Regions from separate parts of the Mesorhizobium sp. WSM4809 genome, predicted to be linked through region 2. Evidence: predicted binding sites of a transcription regulator. Region 2 holds the regulator's gene; each other region holds the start of a gene.
What was found. Region 2 encodes PhoB, which activates phosphate uptake and scavenging genes when phosphate is short. Its sites were predicted from a motif close to TGTCATNNANCTGTCAT; they were not measured.
Positions count from the first base shown of each region.

Region 1: the regulator PhoB is predicted to act here: its motif matches at 2,010-2,026, upstream of pstS (phosphate ABC transporter substrate-binding protein PstS).
Region 3: the regulator PhoB is predicted to act here: its motif matches at 3,603-3,619, upstream of phnF (phosphonate metabolism transcriptional regulator PhnF).
Region 4: the regulator PhoB is predicted to act here: its motif matches at 3,586-3,602, upstream of phnC (phosphonate ABC transporter ATP-binding protein).

Region 1 covers NZ_JBVVQW010000001.1:323,781-329,660, reverse strand. Annotated here, with positions in the region: gene AC0L24_RS01415 (SDR family NAD(P)-dependent oxidoreductase) at 1-390, opposite strand, end outside; gene AC0L24_RS01410 (anhydro-N-acetylmuramic acid kinase) at 760-1,875, shown strand; gene pstS (phosphate ABC transporter substrate-binding protein PstS) at 2,232-3,236, shown strand; gene AC0L24_RS01400 (Na/Pi cotransporter family protein) at 3,313-5,037, shown strand; gene AC0L24_RS01395 (GNAT family N-acetyltransferase) at 5,119-5,547, opposite strand; gene AC0L24_RS01390 (sigma-54-dependent transcriptional regulator) at 5,531-5,880, opposite strand, start outside.
Region 2 covers NZ_JBVVQW010000010.1:67,419-73,298, reverse strand. Annotated here, with positions in the region: gene AC0L24_RS22885 (sugar ABC transporter permease) at 1-258, opposite strand, end outside; gene xylF (D-xylose ABC transporter substrate-binding protein) at 401-1,441, opposite strand; gene AC0L24_RS22875 (ROK family protein) at 1,712-2,959, shown strand; gene phoB (phosphate regulon transcriptional regulator PhoB) at 2,976-3,665, opposite strand; gene phoU (phosphate signaling complex protein PhoU) at 3,682-4,389, opposite strand; gene pstB (phosphate ABC transporter ATP-binding protein PstB) at 4,416-5,240, opposite strand; gene pstA (phosphate ABC transporter permease PstA) at 5,258-5,880, opposite strand, start outside.
Region 3 covers NZ_JBVVQW010000002.1:685,324-691,203, forward strand. Annotated here, with positions in the region: gene AC0L24_RS07745 (sugar ABC transporter ATP-binding protein) at 1-515, shown strand, start outside; gene AC0L24_RS07750 (ABC transporter permease) at 512-1,477, shown strand; gene AC0L24_RS07755 (zinc-binding alcohol dehydrogenase family protein) at 1,544-2,563, shown strand; gene phnF (phosphonate metabolism transcriptional regulator PhnF) at 2,815-3,567, opposite strand; gene phnG (phosphonate C-P lyase system protein PhnG) at 3,699-4,160, shown strand; gene phnH (phosphonate C-P lyase system protein PhnH) at 4,160-4,771, shown strand; gene AC0L24_RS07775 (carbon-phosphorus lyase complex subunit) at 4,773-5,880, shown strand, end outside.
Region 4 covers NZ_JBVVQW010000002.1:692,662-698,541, reverse strand. Annotated here, with positions in the region: gene phnE (phosphonate ABC transporter, permease protein PhnE) at 1-639, opposite strand, end outside; gene phnE (phosphonate ABC transporter, permease protein PhnE) at 642-1,592, opposite strand; gene phnD (phosphonate ABC transporter substrate-binding protein) at 1,650-2,558, opposite strand; gene phnC (phosphonate ABC transporter ATP-binding protein) at 2,651-3,508, opposite strand; gene AC0L24_RS07800 (DapH/DapD/GlmU-related protein) at 3,887-4,504, opposite strand; gene phnL (phosphonate C-P lyase system protein PhnL) at 4,501-5,208, opposite strand; gene phnK (phosphonate C-P lyase system protein PhnK) at 5,417-5,880, opposite strand, start outside.

The DNA of each region.
Region 1 (5,880 bases), on a different contig from region 2:
CAGGATCGAACCGGATCCCCGGACAAGCAGCCGGCGCGCCGCCTGCTGGCCGACCAGGAAGCCGCCATAGGCGCCGACCAGCAATGCCTGTTTGACCGCTTCCGCATCGAGCTCGGCGATCGGGCCGCGGGTGCGTGCGCTGGCGTTGAACACCACGAGCGCCAGCGTGCCGGCCTTGTCGGCGGTGTCGAACAGCCTGGCGACGGACGCAGCGTCGGCGACATCCGTCTCAACGGCCAGAGCACCGGTTTCGTCGATCAGAGCGCTGAGCTTCTCGACGTTGCGAGCGGCCAGAACCACGCGAATGCCTTCGCGGGTGAGAAGGCGCGCAAGCGAGGCGCTCAGACCAGCGCCCGCGCCTGCAATAACGGCCACATCGGATGAGGTCATGATTTTCTCTCCCTTGCGGATTTCGGCGGAAGCGTTCGCCAGATCAGACAAGGTCGCGCCTTCGGGGCTGACAGGCAAGAGGTGGCATCTCGGTGGCTGTTGAACCAGACGGGCTGCAGAAACGACGTTGCGCGGTCCAACATCGCCTGTGGAGCTACGAAAGCCGCTCGGCCTTCAGCACCGAGACCGCCACTTCGAAAGGGACAAGGCTTGGACCTTGCCCGCCGCCCGGATTCATTAGACCAACATTTTGGCGGTAGAATCGTCAGGTTTCGCAAAGCTGTCGGCGATCTCATCAATGGGACTGGAGCGTGGTCCCGAAAAGTGGGAAACGGTTTCGGAAAGATTATGCTCAACAAGGAAACGATTATGGAACCAATCTGGGCCGTCGGCCTGATGACCGGCACGGTGCTGGACGGCAACATCGACGTCGCGCTGATCAAGACCGACGGCGAACGTATCGAGGATTTCGGCACCTATCGGCTGATGCCCTATCCTCCGTCGATCCGCTCCCTGCTGGAAGAGACGCTGACGGAGGCGCGGGCGTGGAACTTTGACGGGCCGGAGCCGGCGATCTTCCGCACCGCGGAGGAAGCCCTGACGCGTGCCCAGTCAGCAGCCGTCAAGGAATTGGTCGAAGGCTATGGCATGACGATGGCCGATATCGGCGTCGTCGGTTTTCACGGCCAGACCGTTCTGCATCGCGCGCCGCAGGTTGGACGGCTGGGCCAGACAAGGCAACTCGGCGATGGTGAGCTGATGCATGCCATATTGGGTACCAAGGTCGCTTACGATTTCCGCTCGGCCGACATGCGCGCCGGGGGGCAAGGCGCGCCGCTGGCCGCGGTCTATCACACGGCGTTGATGCGCGGCGCCGGCGCCAATGGCGAGGTGGCCGTACTCAATCTCGGCGGCGTCGCCAACATCACCTGGTGGGATGGCGCCGACAATGTCGTTGCCTTCGACACCGGCCCCGCCAACGCGCCGCTGAACGATTTCATCAAGTCGAAGGGGCTCGGCGAGATGGACCGCGACGGCGCGCTCGGCGGTGCGGGCAAGGTGGACGAGGCGCGGCTGGCCAAGCTGCTGCAGCACCCCTATCTCACCAAGCCCTATCCCAAATCGCTGGACCGTTTCGACTTCGGCGCCGCCATGGCGGACGGGCTGGATGCGGAGGATGGCGCGGCACTGCTGACCGCCTTTACCGCTGGAGCCGTCGGCAAGGCACTCGACCTCTTACCAAGCCGTCCGAAAAAACTGGTGGTCAGCGGCGGCGGCCGCCACAACCCGACCATGATGGCGATGCTGACCAGCCGTGCCGGCGTCGAAGTGGTGCAGGCCGAGAGCCTCGGCTGGAGCGGCGACGCGGTCGAGGCGGAGTGTTTTGCGTTCCTCGCGGTGCGCGTGCTGCGCGGCCTGCCGATCAGCTTTCCGAGCACGACCGGCGCACCGCGGCCGATGCAGGGCGGAAAACTCGCCGGTTAGAGCCTCTTCCATCCCGGAACGGGATGGGATGACCTTTCCCGCCCGGCCGACTTTCAGGCGATGCGGCTTTTTGCTCAGGTTTTGCAGTCGAAAGGTCTTCGGAATAGTCGAAAAGCTTTTCCGCCGGGACCCACTGTCATCCAACCGTTAAGAAGAATTAATACAAGACAACAGCGATCTTGTTTTCAGCTGACGCCTCATTTCGCAGGCGTATGGCCATCGATGCGCGCCTGCATAGCGGCGGCAGTATAGTTGGGATTCAATTTATGTTGTCAGCAGGTTTAGCCTTATTGCGCGGTGCACGGCCGACGGTTTCGGGGGCGGCAGCTGCGCTCGCCCTTGCAATCATCGGGGCCATGATCGGATCCGCTGCGCGGGCTGAGCCCATTCGCGGTGCGGGGTCGACACTGGCCGCGCCGATCATCGGCAAGTGGGCAACGACATACAAGGCTGCACGCGCCGACGGCGGCGACTTCTTCACGCTGGACTGGACCGTCGATTATGAACCGGTCGGATCCCTTGCCGGCCTGATGCGGCTTGCGCAGCCCGAACTGGATTTCGCCGCCACGGATGTTCCCGTGCAGGCTGATGATCTCGCCAGGAACGGCCAGCAGCAATTTCCGATCGTCATGGGCGGGATCGCGGTGGTCGCCAATCTCGATGGCCTGCCGGAGCAAGGTCTGCACCTCTCCGGCCCGGTGATCGCCGACATCTATCTGGGCAAGATAAAGTCCTGGTCCGATCCTGCGATAAGGGTGCTCAATCCCGACATAGCCCTTCCCGATCTCGCCATCAGCGTCATCCACCGGCAGGACGGTTCGGGCTCAACCTATGTCTTCACCGAGTTTCTGTCATCGACAAGCGAAGACTGGAAGACGAAGCTTGGAGCCGACACTCTGATCGACTGGCCGCTCGGGACAGGCGCGGAAGGTACGCAAGCGCTTCTTCGTGCCGTGGCTGCGAGCAAGGGGGCGATTGCCTACGCCGAATACGGCCAGGTTCTTCGCGCCGGCCTTCCCTTCGCAGCGGTCCAGAACAAATCCGGCAAGTTCGTCAAACCGGACCCGCAGGGCGTGCAAGCAGCGGCCACCTCCGTCGCCTGGGGGGAAACGACCGACTTCTTCGCCTCCCTCACCAATCGCAGCGGAGATGGTGCGTACCCGATCAGCACGGCGGTGTTCGCCGTTGTCCAGGTCGCGGGGCGTTCGGAACATCGCTATCGCCGCGTGCATGATCTTTTCCGGCTCGCCTTCGCGCAAGGTGCCGGCGACGCCACCGCACTCGGCTATGTGCCGCTGCCGAAAGCGCTCATTGGCCAGATCGAACAGTATTGGGCAAGGCAATTGCCGGTCGCAAACTGACCCGAACGAAGCTGCCTTGCGCAGCAACTGAACTTCATACCGCGTCGTCGTGGCGACTTGTTGGGGACTGCCTGAAATGGACATAGATATCTTCAAGGACATCCTCGTGCCGGTGATCGGCGGCTTGGGCATCTTCATGCTCGGTCTGGATTTCATGGCAAACGGCATCCAGGCGCTGTCGGTCAACCGGATGCGCGACTTTCTCGCCAAGGCAGCCGGTACGCCGGTCAAAGGCGTGCTGGCGGGAACGCTGATCACGGGCGTCATCCAGTCGTCGACGGCGATGAGCGTCATGGTCGTCGGGCTGGTCAATGCCGGTGTCATCGCCCTGCGGCCGGCGATCAGCGTGATCATGGGCGCCAACATCGGCACCACGCTCGGCAACGGGCTCATCGCCCTGCCGCTCGGTCCGCTCGGATTGATCCTGGCCGGCGTGTTCTCGCTGGTCTACTGCTTCGCCAAAAGCGAAAAGGTGAAGAACATAGCGCTCGCCTGCATGGGTTTCGCTCTGATCTTCTACGGCCTCAATTTGATGACCGGCGGCCTGCGTCCGCTTCGCAACCTGCCGGAAGTCATGGCGCTGCTGCAGACGCTGACGGCCGACTCCTACCTCAACCTTTTCAAATGCGTGTTCATCGCCGCCGGCGTGACCGCGATGATCCACTCGTCCTCGGCGACGATCGGCATCGTCATGGGCCTTGGCGCGGCGGGCATTCTCGACTGGACAACCGCCGTCGCCTTCTCGCTCGGCGCCGATCTCGGCACCACGATCACATCCTGGATGGCTTCCCTCAACCTTTCGAAGAACGCCAAGCGGACCGCCTATGCGCACATCTCGTTCAACATCATCGGGGTGTGCATCACCATCCCTCTGTTCTTCGTCTCCATCCAGGTGCTGGAATGGGCCATGCAGTTCTTCGGCGGCGATCCGGCCGTTCCGGTGATTGTCGACGGCAAGGAGACCTTCCCCTTGGTGCCGGTCGCGGTCGGCCTCTACTCGACCTTCTTCAACGTCTTCAACACAGTGCTGCTGTTCCCGTTCATCGGCGTGTTCGAGCGGGTGCTATCGCGTGTCGGCCACACGGATGCCGACGACGCGGAGGATTTCTCGACGCCGAAATTCCTCGACCGCAAACTGGCCAGCGATTTTGCCAAGGCCATTCCTGCCGTGCAGCAAGAGACGGCCCGCCATCTGGAGGCCGGCGCCATGTTCCTCGACATCGCACGCTCTTCCAAGAAGGCGCCGTCGGATCCGGGCGAGCACTATCTGGCGACCGACATCCTCAGCCGCGATATCCGCGCCTACACCGCCGCGCTGATGAAGGAGGATCTGCCTTACGAACAGCTCGATCTGATCGCCAGCCTGATCGAGGAAGCCGACTTCACGGCCGCCCTGACGGAATCGATGCATCAGGTGGCGCGCCGCGTCAGGCGCGAGAAGTTCAGCAACCCGGCGCAAGCCATCGTCGACGTCGCGCTGAACAAGCTCGATATCTCACTGCGCGAGATCTTGCCGACTTATGGCATCTCCCATCCGCAGATGCCGGCCGGCCATGTAAATCTGCCCGGGGTCGAGGAACTGCGTGCCCGCACGCTGGCGCTCGGACCGAATGCCGGTGCCGCCGAACGCGGCACGATCCTGGCCCTGCTCGGGTCGATCGAGCGTGCGGAAATCCTGATCCATCGCATCGATGCCGAGCGCAGATCCGTAAACCGCCAAAGCGTGCTTGCCCGTGCGTCGGCACGCAAGGAAACCAGAGCAAGCCCGATGGGAGACCCAGGCCTGGTTCCGGCCGAGTAGCGGTCCGCCGGACCATAACCACCTTCGTTCGGATTGCGGGTCAGGCAGGAAGACAGTCCATCCCGGTTCCGCCGGGACGGATCAGGCCAACGCCAGCCTCTTCTGTAAAAAGATGCGGCTGCGGCCGATAGGGAAATCGGCGAGCGTTCCAAAGGGTTCGTAACCCTGACGCTGGTAGACCTTGGCGGCATTCGGATTGAAGGTGTCGATCCAGGCATTCCGGCAACCGCGTGCCATGGCTTCCTGTTCGGCCGCATCCAGCATCTTGCCGGCCATGTGCTGGCCGCGCAGCCGCTCATCGACCCAGAGCCATTGCACGTAGAGCCAGCCCCAGGCGGTGTAACCGGAAATGCCGGCGACGACCGCGCCATCCTCGTCGCGCACAAACACGGCAAGCGCCTTCCTTTCGGATGCGCCGACATCGCCGTCGTTGAACGCCGTCAGCCGTTCACCGAGAAAGGCGAGTTCTTCCGGCAAGGGATTTGCCGTCGTTTCAAGCGTCGTGTTCATCGCTTTTCCGAGATGGTTGCGTGTCGGCGTCGCCGCCATTGCGAAACTCTGATGCGGCAATGCCGTAGCGCTTGAGCTTGTCATAAAAGGTCTTGCGCGGTACGCCGAGCGCATCGATGGCGCTGCGCACCTCGCCACCATGGTCGCGCAGCGCGTCGCGGATGAGCTGTGCTTCGTATTGGCCGACCCGTTCGGGCAATGCTGCCGTAGGCTCCGGCGAATGCGCGGAGACCGCCCTCCTCCCATCTTCCGGACCGAGGCCGAGCGCAACACGGTCGGCAAAATGGGCAAGCTCGCGGACATTGCCTGGCCAGTCATGCGACTGGAGATGAT
Region 2 (5,880 bases):
GATGGCAACCGCGGACGTCTGCACCGACAGGTTCCACAGATTGCGCGGCGTGAGAAAGGTGCGGCTGTCGAAATCGAGCGGATTGACGCCAAGGCGCAGGCTGGAAATGACATGCAGCCCAATCCAGATGACCAGCAGCGCGCCGATCATGCCGAGCATGCGGGTGTCGATCTCGGTCGCCTTCAGGAACCGGGCGACGGCGCCGAGTTCCGACGCGCGCGCCGTATCGGTCTGCGGGTTTGACGTCGTATCGGTCATGGTTTCCTCCCACCGGCTGGCCGTCTGACGCGCATGCCGGAGCCCAGCCTAGAAGCTATCCGCATGATGCGGAAACAGAATTCTTTGAGAAAACGCCGCGGCTTTTGGGCCGCGGCGTTCAGATATTTCAAAGTGGTACGGATCAGTTGCAGGCCGCCACGGTGCCGGCGGCGACACCCGCGCAGACTTCGTCCTTCTTGATCCAGCCGGCGTCGATGACGACGTTGAGATTGTCCTTGGTGATGGCAACCGGGGTCAGGAACAGCGACTTGACGGTGTTGCCGCCCGGCGTCGTGAAGTCCTTGGCGCCGGCGATGTCGCTCGTCTTCTTGCCGTCGGCCAGTTGCGAGGCGATCTCGGCGGCATTCTTGCCGAGCTCCCGCGCGTCCTTCCACACCGACACGGTTTGCGTGCCGAGGGCGATGCGGTTCAGCGCGGCGTGGTCGCCGTCCTGACCCGAGACCGGCACGGTGCCGGCCAAGCCTTGAGCCGTCAGCGCCGCGACGACGCCACCGGCAGTGCCGTCATTGGCCGCGACCACCGCGTCGACCTTGTTGTCGTTGGCGGTCAGGAACTGCTCCATGTTCTTCTGGGCGTTGGCGGGCAGCCAGCCATCCGTGTAGGCTTCGCCGACATTCTTGATCTTGCCGCTGTCGATGGCTTCCTTGAGCACTTCCATCGAGCCCGAGAACAGGAAGTCGGCATTGGGATCGGCACCGGAGCCCTTGATGAAGACGTAGTTGCCTTCCGGCTTGACCTTGAACACTTCGCGGGCCTGCATGCGGCCGACTTCCTTGTTGTCGAAGGTCAGATAGAAGACGTCCTTGTTCTCGATCAGCCGGTCATAGCCGACGACCGGAATGCCTTCGTCCAGCGCCTTCTGCACGGCCGGGCCGATGGCCGAAGCGTCCTGCGCCAGGATGATCAGGGAATTAGCGCCCTGCGAGATCAGGCTTTCGACATCGGTAAGCTGCTTGCCGGGATTGGACTGCGCATCGGCGGAGATGTACTTGTCGCCAGCGGCCTCGATCGCCGTCTTCATGGCGGCTTCGTCGGTCTTCCAGCGTTCTTCCTGGAAGTTGGACCACGAAACGCCGACGACCTTGTCCTTCGCCTGCGCGACAGACGCGAGCGTCAGCGACATGGCGGCACCCGCCAGGATGGCGGCCGTGAATCTTTTCATATTATCCTCCCTGCGCCGCGTATGGCGCGACCAAACTGACCCGAGGGCCGGCACAGAGGCTCTATTTTTTCGAGCCTCGAAAAAATACTGGGCCAACGCCCGAACGCTGTCAACATCGATTCTGATGGATTTTGATGTCATTTCGAGTTTTTTTCGAGTCTCGGAATAAATAAATGACACGGCCTGCAGCTTCTGCCAGTATTTACCGGCGTCACCGACAGCGTTCCAGGGGCAGGAGGAACCGCGGCGACCGGGAGGATATGAAAGAACATGTCGGTCGGAATCCGCCACGACGATCTGCGCCGCCGCAACCGCGCCATGGTGATCGCGGCAGTGCGCCGCGCCGGACAGCCGTCGCGAACCGAGATCGCCGCGACCACAAGCCTCAGCCATTCGACCATCTCGGCGATTTCAGCGGACCTGATCGTCGAAGGCATCCTGACCGAAAGCAAGCCGAGCGAGGCCGGCTCACTCAAACGCGGCCGGCCGCAGGTCGGCCTCAGTCTCAATCCGGAAGCGGCCGCGGTAATGACCGTGGTGCTGTCGCTGAACTTCCTCTCCGTCGCCGTCATCGACTATGCCGGCCAGGTAATATCCGAGGAACAGCGCCGGCTGGACACGCTGACGATGTCGCGCGAGTCGCTGATCGGGGAATGCACGGCCATCGTGCGGCGCCGCCTGGCAGATCCCGACCTGGACGTGCGCAGCATCGCCCGCATCGCGCTGGCCATCCAGGGCATCACCGACACCCGTGCCCGCGCCATGCTGTGGTCGCCGATCACGCCGCACACCGACATCGCCTTCGCTGACATATTCGAAGACCAGTTCGGCATCCCTGCCATAATGGAGAACGACTGCAACATGATGGCGGTGGCGCTGCGCTGGCGCGACCCCGATCGTTACCGCGACGATTTCATCGCTATCCTTTTGTCGCACGGCATCGGCATGGGACTGGTGCTGAAGGGCGAATTGTTCACCGGCACCCATTCTTCGGGCGGCGAATTCGGCCACATGATCCATCGGCCGAACGGCGCGCTATGTCGCTGCGGACGGCGCGGCTGCGTCGAAGCCTATGCGGGCAATTACGCCATCTGGCGCAACGCCAGGCAGATGGGCGAGGATGCAGAACCCGTTGCCGATGTCAGCGACGCCGACATGCGCGCCCTGGCTGCCGCGGCCCGCGAAGGTGACGGACCCGAACGGGAAGCCTATCGCAAGGCCGGCGAAGCGCTCGGCTACGGCCTCGGCAGCCTGTTCGCGCTGATCGATCCGGCGCCGGTCGCCATGGTCGGTGTCAGCGCCGCCGCCTTCGACCTGATCGAGCCGGCATTGCGGCAAGCGATTGCCCAGACCGCCGGCGGCCAGCATTCCAAATCGATTTCCTTCGACACCGAGCCGAACGAACTGCCGCTGATCCGCGAGGGCTGCGCCATGCGGGCGCTGATCTTCGTCGATCAGGAGATTTTTGCGCCGGGCGTGCAGGCGAGATCCGGTTTCGGCGGCAAGAACGTGGCGTGAGTTCAAACGAGGGAGTTCAGTCCTCTCGGATGGCGTATCCGGCCCCACGGATCGTGCGGATGACATCAGGCATACGGCCATTGTTGACCGCCTTGCGCAGCCGGCCGACATGCACGTCGACCGTGCGCTCGTCGATGTAGATCGTCTCGCCCCAGACATTGTCGAGCAGCTGGCTGCGCGAGAACACGCGGCCTGGATGGCGCATCATGAATTCGAGCAGGCGGAATTCCGTCGGCCCAAGCCGGATCTCGCTCTTCTTGCGATAGACACGGTGCGACTCGCGATCGAGCACGATATCGCCGACCTTTAGCACGCTGGACAGCACTTCCGGCTTGGCCCGGCGCAGCAGCGCCTTGACCCTGGCCATGAACTCTGGCGTCGAGAAGGGCTTGACCAGATAGTCGTCGGCGCCGGTCGACAGGCCGCGCACGCGGTCGCTTTCCTCGCCTCGCGCGGTCAGCATGATGATCGGCAGCCGCTCGGTCTCGGGACGCATTCGCAGGCGCCGGCAGAGTTCGATGCCCGAAACCGCAGGCACCATCCAGTCGAGCACCAGAAGATCGGGAACGTTCTCCTGCAGCCGGATTTCGGCCTCATCGCCGCGCGTCACCACCTCGACCTGGTAACCTTCGGATTCAAGATTGTAGCGGAGCAGCACGCCTAGCGGCTCCTCATCCTCCACCACCATGATGCGTGGTGCGATCATCGGCTGGTCACCCCTGTTATGCCGCTGGCGCGGACATTGCCGTCTCGTCCTGCTTCGGACGATTGGCTGGCAGCTGCGTGCCGGTCAAAACATAGTAGGCATTTTCGGCGATGTTGGTCACGTGGTCGCCGATCCGCTCGAGGTTCTTGGCGCAAAACAACAGGTGCGTGCACGCCGTGATGTTGCGGGGATCTTCCATCATGTAGGTCAGCAGCTCGCGGAACACCGAGGTGTATTTGACGTCGATGCGTTCATCATTGTTTCTGAGCGTGGCAAGCGCTGCCGCGTCAGCGGCGGCATACTCGTCGACGACCCCCTGCACCTGGATCAGCACCAGCTGCGCCATCGCGTCGATCGAATGCGAAAGATCGTGCGGCGTGACGCTCAGCCCGACAGTGCCGACGCGCTTGGCGATGTTCTTGGCAAGGTCGCCGATGCGCTCGAGGTCGCCGGCCATGCGGATCGAACCGACCACCGCACGCAGATCGTTGGCCATTGGCTGGCGCTTGGCGATCAGCGTGATGGCGCGATCGTCCAGCTCGCGCTGGCGGGCATCCATGATGGCATCGTCGGAAACCACGCGCTGCGCCAGCGCATTGTCCGAATTGAGCAAAGCCTTGGTCGAGCCACTGACCATCGAGCGGGCGAGATCGCCCATGTCGCGGATCAGCTGGCTGATCTGCTCCAGATCCTCATCGAAAGATGCAACGGTATGTTCACCCATGATCTTCGTCCCTCATATGCCTGAGCTCAGCCGAACCGGCCGGTGATGTAGTCCTGGGTGCGTTTGTCGTCGGGGGTGGTGAACATCTTGTCGGTGGCGCCCTCCTCGACCAGATAGCCTAGATGGAACATCGCGGTGCGCTGCGACACGCGCGCTGCCTGCTGCATCGAATGGGTGACGATGACGATCGTATAGTTCTGGCGCAGTTCGTCGATCAGTTCCTCGACGCGAGCAGTGGCGATCGGATCGAGCGCCGAACACGGCTCGTCCATCAGGATCACCTCGGGCGACACGGCGATGGCGCGTGCAATGCACAGACGCTGCTGCTGGCCACCGGAAAGACCCGTGCCAGGTTCCTGCAAACGGTCCTTCACCTCGTTCCAGATTGCCGCCTTCTTCAGGCTCGACTCGACGATCTGATCCATGTCGGCCTTGCGCTTGGCCAATCCGTGGATGCGCGGGCCATAGGCGACGTTCTCGTAGATCGACTTGGGGAACGGATTGGGTTTCTGAAACACCATGCCGACGCGCGCCCTGAGTTCGACGACATCGATGTTCTTGTCGTAGATGTCTTCTTCGTCGAGCGTTATCTTGCCGGTTACCCGCGCGGAATCGATGGTGTCGTTCATGCGGTTGAGGCAACGCAGGAAGGTCGACTTGCCGCAGCCGGAGGGGCCGATCAGCGCCGTCACCTGATTCAGGCGGACGTCGAGATTGACATCGAACAGCGCCTGCTTCTCGCCATAGAACACGCCGACCTTGTCGCCGCGCATTTTGATCACTTCGTTCGACTTGGCGTTCATCTTATCGCCCACTGCGTTTTCAAGGGACTGTTCGGTCATGATGTTCATACCAAAATGCCTTTTTTCTACCAGCGCCGCTCGAACCGACGCCGAAGCACGATCGCGGTGATGTTCATGGCCATGAGGAAGACGAGCAGGATGATGATCGCGCCCGACATGCGCTCGACGAAGGCGCGTTCGGCCTCGTTCGCCCACATATAGATCTGCACCGGCAGCGCGGTGGCCGGATCGAAAGGCGTCGTCGGTGGATCGGCGACGAAGGCGACCATGCCGATTAGCAGCAGGGGCGCGGTTTCACCGAGCGCACGCGCTAGACCGATGATGGTGCCGGTGAGGATGCCGGGTGCGGCAAGCGGCAGGATGTGCTGGAACACCATCTGCATCTTGGAGGCGCCAAGACCGAGAGCCGCCGAGCGGATCGACGGCGGCACCGCGGCAAGTGCAGCGCGCGTCGCGATGATGATCGTCGGCAGCGTCATCAGTGTCAGCACCAGGCCGCCGACGAAAGCGGCGGAGCGCGGCATGCCCAGGAAATTGATGAACACCGCGAGGCCGAGCAAGCCGAAGACGATTGACGGCACCGCTGCCAGATTGTTGATGTTGACCTCGATAAGGTCGGTGAAACGGTTCTTCTTGGCGAACTCCTCCAGATAGATGGAGGCGGCGACGCCGATCGGTAGCGCCAGGA
Region 3 (5,880 bases), on a different contig from region 2:
CGCCGGAAAGCCGCCGCGACCAGGGCCTCTGCCTCAATCTGCCAGTCGGCTTCAACCTGAACCTGCCGATCTACAAGCGTATCTCGAACAATCTGCTGATTTCGAGCACGCAGGAGAAGACGCAAGCCGATCGCCAGATCGCCGATCTGCGCATCAAGACACCGACGCGCGGCGCGCTGGCATCCAGCCTGTCGGGCGGCAACCAGCAGAAGATCGTCATCGGCAAATGGCTGGCGCACGGCGCCAAGCTGTTCATCTTCGACGAACCGACGGTCGGCGTCGATGTCGGCACCAAGGCCGAGATCTACCGCCTGTTCAGCGCACTTTTGTCAAAGGGCGCCGGCATCATCCTGATCTCGTCCTATCTGCCGGAAGTCTATGAACTCGCCGACACGCTGCATGTGTTCCGGCGCGGCAAACTGGTGGCGACGCACGGTTTTCACGCCGCCAGCCACGAGGATATTCTCACTCAGGCGCTCGCCGAGAAACAAGAAAAGCTGGGAGGACAGATATGAGCACCGAGGCGATCGCCGTCGAAAAACCGAAGCGCAACTACAACGTCCTGTTTGGGCTGACGCTTTTGGCGCTGCTGGTTCTGCTCTGGATTCTTCTCTCCGTGGCGACGACGAGCTTCGCCTCCGCCAACAACATGGCCAATCTCTTGCGCCAGGGCTCGATGATCGCCATCATGGCGGTCGGCCAGACCTTCGTCATCATCACCGGCGGCATCGACCTGTCGGTCGGCGCCGTGGTCGGTTTCGCCACGGTGGTCGTGGCCATGATGATCAATGCCGGCTTCCCCATCTGGCTCGCCATTCTGGTGACGCTGCTGGTCGGCGTCGCCATCGGCATGTTCCACGGCTTCGGCATCGTCAAGATGGGCCTGCCACCCTTCATCATCACGCTGGCAACGCTGACCTCGCTGCGCGGCATCGGCCTTTTGATGACCAACGGCAATTCGATCAACATCAACAGCGACACCTTCACCGCCTTCTCGCGCAATTCCTTCATCGGCATCCCCAACCTGTTCTGGATGGTGATCCTGGTCGGCATTCCAGCCTATATCTTCCTGCACCACAGCCGCTGGGGCCGATACCTGTTTTCGGTCGGCTCCAACGCCGAGGCTTCGCGTCTGTCCGGCGTCAATGTCCAGCGCACCATCTACATGGCCTACACGCTGTCGGGCCTGTGCGCCGCCTTTGTCGGCGTGCTGCTGGCCGCCCGCATCGGCATCGGCAACCCGACGCAGGCCGAGGGCTGGGAGCTGCAGGCGATCGCGTCTTCCGTCATCGGCGGCACCTCGCTGTTCGGCGCGGTCGGCTCGGTGCATGGGCCGCTGCTCGGCGCCTTCATCCTGGCCACCATCAACAACGGCGCCAACCTGCTCAACGTCAACTCGTTCTGGCAGCGCATCATCACCGGCGCGCTGATCATCATCATCGTCTACTTCGACGGCCTGCGCCGCCGCGGCAAGTAGCGATCCCGCAATCAACCGCCGGCCCGCCACACCAACGGGCCGGCGATTTCATGACTGGATTAGCGCATGAAAGCCGTCCTCTGCCGTTCGCCCGGCGATCTTGTCCTTGAAGACCGGCCCGCACCAGAGGCACCGCCTCCCGGCTGGGCGCTGGTGGCGGTCAGCCATGTCGGCATCTGCGGCACCGACTACCACATTTTCGAGGGCAAGCACCCGTTCCTCGCCTATCCCCGCATCATGGGCCATGAGGTGTCGGGAACGATCGTCGAGACCGGCGACGGCGTCGATCTTGCCGTTGGTGAGCCCGTGGTGATCAACCCCTATCTTTCCTGCGGCAAGTGCATCGCCTGCCGGCACGGCAAGCCCAATTGCTGCGTCAGGATCGAGGTGCTGGGCGTGCATCGCGACGGCGCCATGTGCGAACGGATCCTGGTGCCGGCGCAAAATCTCTATCCGGCCAACGGCCTGTCGCTGGCCGACGCCGCCGCAGTCGAGTTCCTGGCCATCGGAGCGCATGCCGTGCGGCGCGCCCGCGCCGACCCCGGCGCCCGCACGCTGGTCATCGGCGCCGGCCCGATCGGGCTCGGCACCGCCATCTTCGCCCGCATCGCCGAACTCGACGTGACGCTGCTCGACATGAGCAGTGAAAGGCTCGCCTTCGCCGCAAATGAGCTTGGTTTCCAGACCCTCGACGGCTCGCGCGGCGCGGTGCCCGATCTGGTCAGGCAAGCGACATCAGGCGAAGGCTTCGATGTGGTCTTCGACGCCACCGGCAACACCCAGTCGGTGCAGTCGGCCTTTGCCCATGTCGCGCATGGCGGCACCTTGGTGCTGGTCTCTGTTGTCAAGGACGACATCAGCTTTTCCGATCCGGAATTCCACAAGCGCGAGATGACGCTGATCGGCAGCCGCAACGCCTTGCGCGCCGACTTCGATCACGTCGCCGCCTCGATCCGCAACGGCGCCGTTCCCCTGGCCAAGCTCGTTACACACCGCACCACACTCGCCGGCACGCCGCGCGATCTGGCTCGTTGGGCACATGAGAAATCGGGCCTGATCAAGGCTGTGATCGAGGTCGGATCATAACATGGCAGACGGCGAAGCCGGTCCGAATTGACGACGCCCGCGCAGGTCGACCCCCACTCCGTCTCGGCTTCGCCGAGCCACCTCTCCCCCGATCGACGGGGGAGAGGAATGGCGCGAGCTTAGCAAGGCGGGCTCCTTCCTCTCCCTCCGGAGGGGGGGAGAGGTGGCTCGGCGAAGCCGAGACGGAGTGGGGAAGGCGGTCCTCAAACGCCAAGTCGCTGAAAAATAAGCGCGACCGAGCTGTCCACTCCCTACAGCGCCGACAGCTTCAGCTCCACCCGTTCGGCCGGAAAGCGCGACTCGGAAAACTGGATCGGCTGGCCGTCCGGCGTGACGTTGACGGCAACCGTGACCAGCACGATGGCGCCCGGCTGCAGGTCGAGGTCGGCAAGGTCCGCCGCATCGGCATGGCGCGCCGACAGCACGGTCGATTGCCTGAGATAGTCGTCTATGCCGAACCGCGCCAGCGATGCGGTGATCGAGCCTGTTTCCGCCATCGCGGCATCGATGCCGGCAAAGCGCCGGGCCTCGAACCAGCCGGCAGCGCGCGACACCGGCCGTCCGTCGGCTTCGCCGCGCGTTTCCAGCCGCATCACATCGGCTCCCTTGGGAAGACCCAGTCCCTCGGCGACCCGCTGGCTGGCCGGCTCGACCGACGAGGCGAGCAGGACGATGTGCCGTTCCGTCGTCTGCCCTTGCAGCCCTGTCGAAAAGCGTGTGCGCGCCCCGATCGGATAGGACAGCCGCTTGCGCGGCAGCACGAAGGTGCCGCGCCCCTGCTCGGCCCGCAGCACGCCTTCCCTTACAAGGGCTGATATGGCGTTGCGCACCGTGTGACGGTTGACGCCATAGCGTTCTGCCAGCGCCACCTCCGGCGGCAGCGCTGCATTCTCCGTGAAATCGCCGATGGCGATCGCATACAGGATCTTGTCGGCGATCTGCCGCCACAGCGAAACGCCACTGCGCCGCTCGATGCCGTCCGCTGACAGCTGCCCGACCTTCATTGCCCCCCACCTTCCAGCGCCCAGTCTTCTATCGCTGTCATCCACCCGTCATGGACACGCGCTAGATAATAGGTATAATTTGTATAGTTGTCTATATCAATAGACAAATTTAGCCACGAGGACGATAGCTTATGCGAGGACAGGAAGCCCGCGACCAGGCCGAGCGCAAGGCCGCCATGGCAACCCTTGCGCAATCCAGCGGCGATGACATCGTACGGCTCTGGAATGAGGCCGGACTGCCTTCGGACGCCGAGTTGCTGCGCGGCCCCGAAACCGGCCTTGTCACCCTGCGCGGCCGCATCGGCGGCGGCGGCGCCGCTTTCAATGTCGGCGAGGCGACCGTTACCCGCGCCACCGTCCGGCTGCCCTCCGGTCAGGTCGGCCATTGCTATGCGCTTGGCCGCGACAAGCAGAAGGCGAAGCTGGCGGCCATCGCCGACGCGCTGTGGCAGGACCCTGCCCGCCGCAATGAGGTCGAGACCGGGCTGATAGCGCCCCTGCGGTCGGCTCTGACCGCAGCGCATGAAAAACGCCGCGCCGAGACGGCGGCAACGAAGGTGGATTTCTTCACCATGGTTCGCGGAGAAGACTGATGGACATTGCAGCGCAATCGATCGAGGGCGGCTTCGCCGATCCGGTCTTCAATGCCCAGACGGTGTTCCGAGCGGTCATGAACGCAATGGCGCGGCCAGGCAGCGTGCAGCCGCTGCCTGCCTTCGCCCGCCCGCCGGCGCCGCTCTCGGCGACCGCCGGCGCCATCGCACTGGCGCTGTGCGATAACGACACCCCGCTCTGGCTCGACCAGGCCCTGCAAGCTTCCACCGCCATCAGATCCTGGCTTGGTTTCCATACTGGTGCGCCCTTGGCCAACACACCGGCCGATGCGCATTTCGCCTTCATCGCGGCCCCGGCCGAGATGATGTCGCTTGATGGTTTTTCGCAGGGCACGCAGGACTATCCCGACCGTTCGACCACGTTGATCCTGCAAGTCGGCGATCTCGTCTCCGGCACGCCGCTGTTGCTCGAAGGTCCCGGCATCGAAACCAGCGCCACGATCGCGCCGGCACAGATGCCGCGCCATTTCGTCGAGCAGTGGAAACAGAACATCAAGCGCTTTCCGCGTGGCGTCGACATCATCCTCGTCACATCAGGCGGCATTGCCTGCCTGCCGCGCACGACGCGCATCAAGACGATGGAGGCGTAAGATGTATGTCGCGGTAAAAGGTGGCGAAGCCGCAATCGCCAACGCCCACAGCCTGCTTGCCGACCGCCGGCGCGGCGACCGTTCGGTGCCGGCGCTTCGCCTCGACCAGATCGTCGAGCAGCTGGCGCTCGGCGTCGACCGGGTGATGAGCGAAGGCTCGCTCTACGATCGGGAGCTGGCCGCCCTAGCCATCGTCCAGGCGCGCGGCGACATGATCGAGGCGATCTTCCTGGTGCGCGCCTATCGCACCACGCTGCCACGCTTCGGCTACTCCAAGCCCATCGACACCGCCACCATGCTGGTCGAGCGACGTGTGTCGGCGACCTACAAGGATCTGCCCGGCGGCCAATTGCTCGGGCCCACCTTCGACTACACGCACAGACTGCTCGATCCCGAGCTTGCCGCGGGGGCCGAGGTCGCCGAGCCCTTGCTGCGCGAGACGGAAGCGCAAGCCATGCCGCGCGTTTCGGCCATCCTCGCCCGCGAAGGCCTGATCGAGCCGGATGGCGAGATGCCGCAGGACCATGTCCCCGGCGACATCACCCGCGAGCCCCTGGAATTCCCGATGGCGCGCGACATCCGCCTGCAGGCGCTGTCACGCGGCGACGAAGGTTTCCTGCTGGCGCTCGGCTATTCCACCCAGCGCGGCTATGCCCGCAACCATCCCTTCGTCGGCGAGATCCGCATCGGCGAGGTCGAGCTCGAGCTTGATGTCCCTGAGCTGTCCTTTGCCGTGCCGCTCGGCACTGTCCGTGTCACCGAATGCCAGATGGTCAACCAGTTCAAAGGCTCAGCCAAGGCGCCGCCGCAGTTCACCCGCGGCTATGGCCTCGTCTTCGGCCAGAGCGAGCGCAAGGCGATGGCGATGGCGCTCTGCGACCGGGCGCTGCGCGCGAAGGAGCTCGGCGAGGATGTCGTCGCCGCGGCCCAGGACGAGGAGTTCGTCATCTCACACTCAGACAATGTCCAGGCGACCGGCTTCGTCGAGCATCTGAAGCTGCCGCACTATGTCGACTTCCAGGCCGAACTCGACCTCGTGCGCCGCATGCGCGCCGAGTACGACGCGCGTGAGAACCCTGCAAAGATAGAAGAAAAGCGAGAGGCAGCAG
Region 4 (5,880 bases), on a different contig from region 2:
GATCAGCGAGATGACTTCGCCAGCGGACTTGCCGAAGAAGGGTGAGCGTGTGTCGAACACGAAATTTGCCCAGCCGAGGAAGCGTTTGCGGACTTTTACCCGGTCTACGGTGACGCGCACCTCGCCGACAAAGCCCATCTTGGCGACGATTTCATCGTCATGCACGGTCACCCAGTCCGGCACAGGGCCCGAGACTACCGGCTTGCCGCTGGTCAACGCCACCGGCACTGTTTGTCCATGAGCAACAATGGTCGCATAGGTCTTGTCGAACGTGACGGACTTTGCCTGGCCATCGATCCGCACGGTGAAGGAGCCGTCGGCATTCTTGATTACCCAATCCGGATTGGGATTCTCGCCCAGCGCCGAAAAACGCGGATATCTGGGCGTAATCTCCGGCTGGTCGAGCCGGAATTCCGGTTGCAGATCGTAGCTGACCCATTGCGTCAGGAAGAGCGGCAGCCGTTCCCAATGCGATTCGCGCAAAACCTGCGGCAGGCTGAAGAACCATAAGGCATAGACGAGATAGAGGAGCGTGCCGACGAACAGGAGCAACGGGCCGAAGCGCTTGTAGGCCGGACGCCGGAACACGTGCGGGTAGCGTTCCTCGATCGCTTTGATTTCATCGACGGTCATGGCCATGGTCAGGTGGCGCTCATCAAAAAGGCCTGTTCGCCGACCAATTTGCGGCGCAGCCAGGCGGAGAACTGGTCGATGATGAAGATGGTCGTGAACAGCAGCAGCACCAGCGCCAGCGTCTTGGCGCCGAAGCCGCGCGAGATGGAGAGCTTCAGCTCCTCGCCGATGCCGCCGCCGCCGACGGCGCCGATGATCGTCGATGCCCGAACATTGATCTCGATCCGCAGCAGCGTGTAAGACATGAAATTGGGCAGCACCTGCGGCAGGTCGGCGAAGCGCACCCGCTCGAACCAGTTGGCGCCGACCGCCGTCAAGCCTTCCTCGGCGCGCATGTCGATGTTCTCGTTGATCTCGTAGAACAGCTTGCCGAGTGCGCCGATCGAATGCAGGCCGATGGCGAGGATGGCCGCGATGGGACCGGTCGAGACGATTGCGGCGAAGAGGCCGGCAATGACGATTTCGGGAAAGGCGCGCAGCAATTCCATGAGGCGCTTGACGATGAGCCGCAGCACCGGGTGCGGCGTCAGATTGCGCGCCGCGATGAACGAGAAGGGCACGGCGAAGACAAAGCCGATAAAGGTCGAGACCAGCGCCACATTCACCGTGGTCAGCATCAGCTCGAAATATTCGGGGATGTAGAGCCCGCCCCAGATATAGACCCGGCCGAGCGGAAAGTTGAATTCCTGGGTACCGGTGTCGTGCGGCGAGGCGATGTCGAACAGCGCGCGCCAGACGTCGTTCCAGTCCTTGGGAACCAGCCAGCTCAGGAAATCCAGAATGTGCGGCAGGCGGTCAAAGAAGTGCCCGGCATTGGCTTCGTCGGCAAACCACATGCTGGAAAACATCGCAACAAGCAGCAAGCCAATGCCGAGTGCTGTATAGAGCCGGCGCAGAGACGTCTGGCTTCGCCAGGCATCGGCCATCTGGTGGGTGGGGGCTGTCACTGAAATGGTCATGATCGGAGATGCAAAAAGGGCGGTACTTTGAACGCACCGCCCTTTCCGATTTCGCCGTTAGCCGCCGATGGCTGCCTTACGGGCTTCAACGATGACGTTGTAGAAGTCCGCCTTCACCGGGACGTAGCCGGTAAAGTCGCCGCCTTCGACGCCTTCGAAGCAAGCCTTGTCCTTGGTCGGCAAGGCGGTGAAGAAGGCGGCCAGCTTGGCGGTCATCTCGTCGCCGAGCGCGGTGCGCACGACCAGCGGGCCGTTCGGGATCAGACCCGAGCGCCAGACTTCGACCAAGTCGTTGGGGTCGACGGCGCCCTTGGCGACTACCTTGTGGAAGGAGCCGGAGGTGAAGCCGTTCTTGAAGTCGCCGACGCCCGAGGAATCGTCTACCGCCACGTCGACCTTGCCGTCGCGCACGGCGAGGATGTTGTTCTCATGGCCACCGTTGAACTGGGTCGAGGCGAAGAACGTCTCGTTCGAAGCGCCGGTGTCCTTCGGAATCTGGGTCAGCGGGATCAGATAGCCGGAGGTCGAATCCGGATCGGCATAGCCGAGTTTCTTGCCTTTGGCCGACTTGATGTCGGTGATGCCGGAGGACTTCAGTGCCAGGCCGATCGAATAATAGCCGGTGGCGCCGTCGGTCTGCTGGGTGGTGAGGATCGGGGTGACCGCCTTAGGGTCCTTGAGAACGACGCTGGCATAGCCGGAAGCGCCGAGTTCGGCGAAGTCGAGCGTGCCGCCGAGCAGACCCTGGATGACGCCGTCATAGTCGGCGGCGGGGAACAGCGAGACCTTTTCGAAGCCGAATTCGGCCTTCAGATGATCGGCGAGGCACTGGTAGTTGCGCAGGCGGTCGGTTTCGTTTTCACCGCCGAGAATGCCGACGCGAAATTCCTTCATGTCGGCGGAATGGGCCATGCTGGTCGCCATGGCGAGCACCGAAACGGCGCCAAAAACCATCTTCCTGAACATCTGTTATCTCTCCTGTAGGTTCCGGCCCCGCGCCGGCAGCGTTATCGATTTTGACAGGTGCCCTTGACGTGGGCTGGCGATCCCAACCGCTCTCAATACCCTGGGAATGCGGGCTCGAGCGGTCCGGCGGATGCGGCGATCTTTCGGCTGAAGGCAACGCTGGTCGAGGTGATGGCCTCGGAGATTTCCTGGCCATTGCTGTCGGCGCCATAGACGAGACGCACGGCCTCGCGGTTGAGTTCTTCCGGCGGGCCGTCGAAGACGACCTTGCCGGCGGCCATGCCGATGATGCGGTTGCAGTAGGTGCGAGCGGTATCCAGCGTGTGCAGATTGGTGACGACGGTGATGCCCTCACGCAAATTGATGTCCTGCAGCGAATCCATCACCACCTTGGCGTTGAGCGGGTCGAGCGAGGCGATCGGCTCGTCGGCGAGGATCACCTTGGGCTGTTGCATCATGGCGCGGGCAATGGCGACGCGCTGCTGCTGGCCGCCCGACAAGGTGCCGGCGGGCTGCAGCGCGGTGCGGGCGATATCGAGCCGCTCGAGCGCGGCGACGGCTTCAGCGCACTCGGCGCGGGAAAACATACCGAGAAGGTTGGACATGGTCGAACGGTGGTTCAGCTTGCCGAGCAGCACATTGGTCAGCACGTCGAGGCGCGGCACCAGGTTGAACTGCTGGAAGATCATGGCGCAGTCGCGCTGCCAGCGCCGCAGCGGCGAGCCGCGCAGTTGCGAGACCTCGGCGCCGTCAAAAAAAATCGACCCCTGGCTGGGATCGATGAGACGGTTGATCATGCGAAGGAGGGTCGATTTGCCGGCGCCCGAACGGCCGATGACGCCAACCATCTGACCCTGCGGGATCGCGATGTTGATGTCGCTGACGGCAGTGTTCTTGCCAAATCGTCGGCTGACACCGCGGATTTCGAGCGTGGCAGAGGTTGCTGGCATGGGGCAGGTTCCAGTCCGGACCATTGATCGTCAGGCTCTCGCCTAACGCAGCCACATGAACCTGCCGTGTCGCGGTGATGTCAGTTTTGTTACGCTCCACAGGCCGGAGTCTAGGGTCGGCCCAGGACTAGCAGTCGAAGGTGATGTGGAACGCGGGCCCGGCAAGCTGGTGCCGGTGGCAAGACGGCACCACTTGATGCGCACATACTCGTCCGTCGCTTGGCAACGGCGAGGCCGCCCCTTCAAGCGTTCCAGACAAAGGCAGTCATAGTGTCGATGCTGGTGTCGAGAGGCATGTCATGCGGATAGTAGGGGCCGGGGCGGTTTGTGATAATGCCCCGCTGCCCCGCGTCAGTGACCGCCCATTCCTGGACGTCGCTATCCGCCATATTTCTCTAGGAACGTCTCGGCCTCAAGCTCCCGGAAATCATCCAACGCGGCGCGCAGCCTTGCATGGTCCCAGTCCCACCAGGCGAGCGCCTGGTAGCGTTCGGCCGTGCGGCGATCGAAGCGTTCGCGGATCGGCTTTGCCGGCACGCCGCCGACAATGGTATAGGGCGCGACATCTTTCGAGACCACCGCACCCGCGCCGACCGCCGCGCCATCGCCGACGGTGACGCCAGGCAGGATGGTCGAGCCATGGCCGAGCCAGGTGTCGTGGCCGATGGTGACACGTTTGGCGCGGCGTTGGGCGAAGAATTCTGTCTCGTGCTCGGCATCGTCCCAGTAGTCCGAGGCGCGATAGGTGAAGTGATGCAGCGTCGGCCGCCAGGTCGGGTGGTTGGTGGCGTTGATGCGAACGCTGGCCGCGATGTTGGCGAACTTGCCGATCGTCGCGCACCAGACGGAGCAGTCCTGCATCATGTAGGAATAGTCGCCAAGTTCGCTTTCCGAGACCCGGCTGCGGTCGGCGATCTCGGTCCAGCGGCCGAGCGTCGAATTCTGTACGTCCGCCGTCGGGTGGATCAGCGGCGTCTCGGACAATTTCCTGCTCATGCGGCGATTTTTCCGGACGCGAAAGCGGTGACGTCGATGGTGCGGTCGGCAACCGCCTCGCGCACGTCGTGGTCGTGGAAGATGCCGAGCAGGGCGACATCAGCCGCCTTCTTGGCGGCGATGAGTTCGATCACGACATCGCGGTTCCTGGCGTCGAGCGAAGCGGTCGGTTCGTCGAGCAGCAGGATCGGATGCTCGGTGATGAAGCCGCGCGCGATGTTAACGCGCTGCTGCTCGCCGCCGGAAAAGGTCGCAGGCGGCAAAGCCCAGAGTTTCTCCGGCAGGTTGAGCTGTGCCAGCAAGGCGCGCGCCTTGCCGCGGGCAATCTCGCGATCCTCGCCGCGCTCGACCAGCGGTTCGGCGACGACATCGAGCGCCGAAACGCGCGGCACGGTGCGCAGGAACTGGCTGACATAGCCGATCGTTTGCCGGCGCACCGCAAGCACGGTGCGAGGGCTGGCGGTGGCCAGGTCGATCAGCCCGTCATCATGCGTGACGATGATCTGGCCTTCGTCGACGGCGTAGTTGCCGTAGAGCATCTTCAGGATCGAGCTCTTGCCGGCACCGGACGGGCCGCCGAGCACGGTGCATTCGCCGGCCCTGATCGAGAACGAGACACCGGCGACAACAGGCAGTTTGATGCCGTCGCGCAGATGCATGGTGAAGCTCTTGGCGACGTCGGAGACAACAAGCGGGGTTGCCATTAGAAGGCCCTCCAATTGGCATCCGTTTGCGGGCCAGTACCCCCCTCTGCCTTGCCAGGCATCTCCCCCTCAAGGGGGGAGATTGGCAGCGGCACTGTCGCTGCTTTTTTCCGACGGTGGGGAGTGGCGAAGCCGAGGACGACATCCAATCTCCCCCCTTGAGGGGGAGATGGCCGGCAGGCCAGAGGGGGGTGTCTTGGCGCCATCGTCAAACCTGCAGAATCGAGGAAACAAGCAATTGCGTGTAAGGCGCGCGCGGGTCGTCGAGCACGCGGTCGGTGAGACCGCTTTCGACGACGCGGCCGTCCTTCATCACCATCATGCGCTGCGACAAAAGCCGCGCCACGGCAAGGTCATGGGTGACGACGATGGCCGCCAGACCAAGATCGGTGACCAGACCGCGCAGCAGGTCAAGCAGGCGCGCCTGGACCGAGACGTCGAGGCCGCCGGTTGGCTCGTCCATGAACACCAGACGCGGGCCGGTGACGAGGTTGCGGGCAATCTGCAGGCGCTGGCGCATGCCGCCGGAAAAGGCGCGGGGCTCGTCGTCGATGCGGTCCTCGTCGATCTCGACGCGCGATAGCCAGTCGACGGCGGTGGCGCGGATCTTGCCGTAGTGGCGGTCGCCGACCGCCATCAGCCGCTCGCCGACATTTGCGCCGGCCGACACCG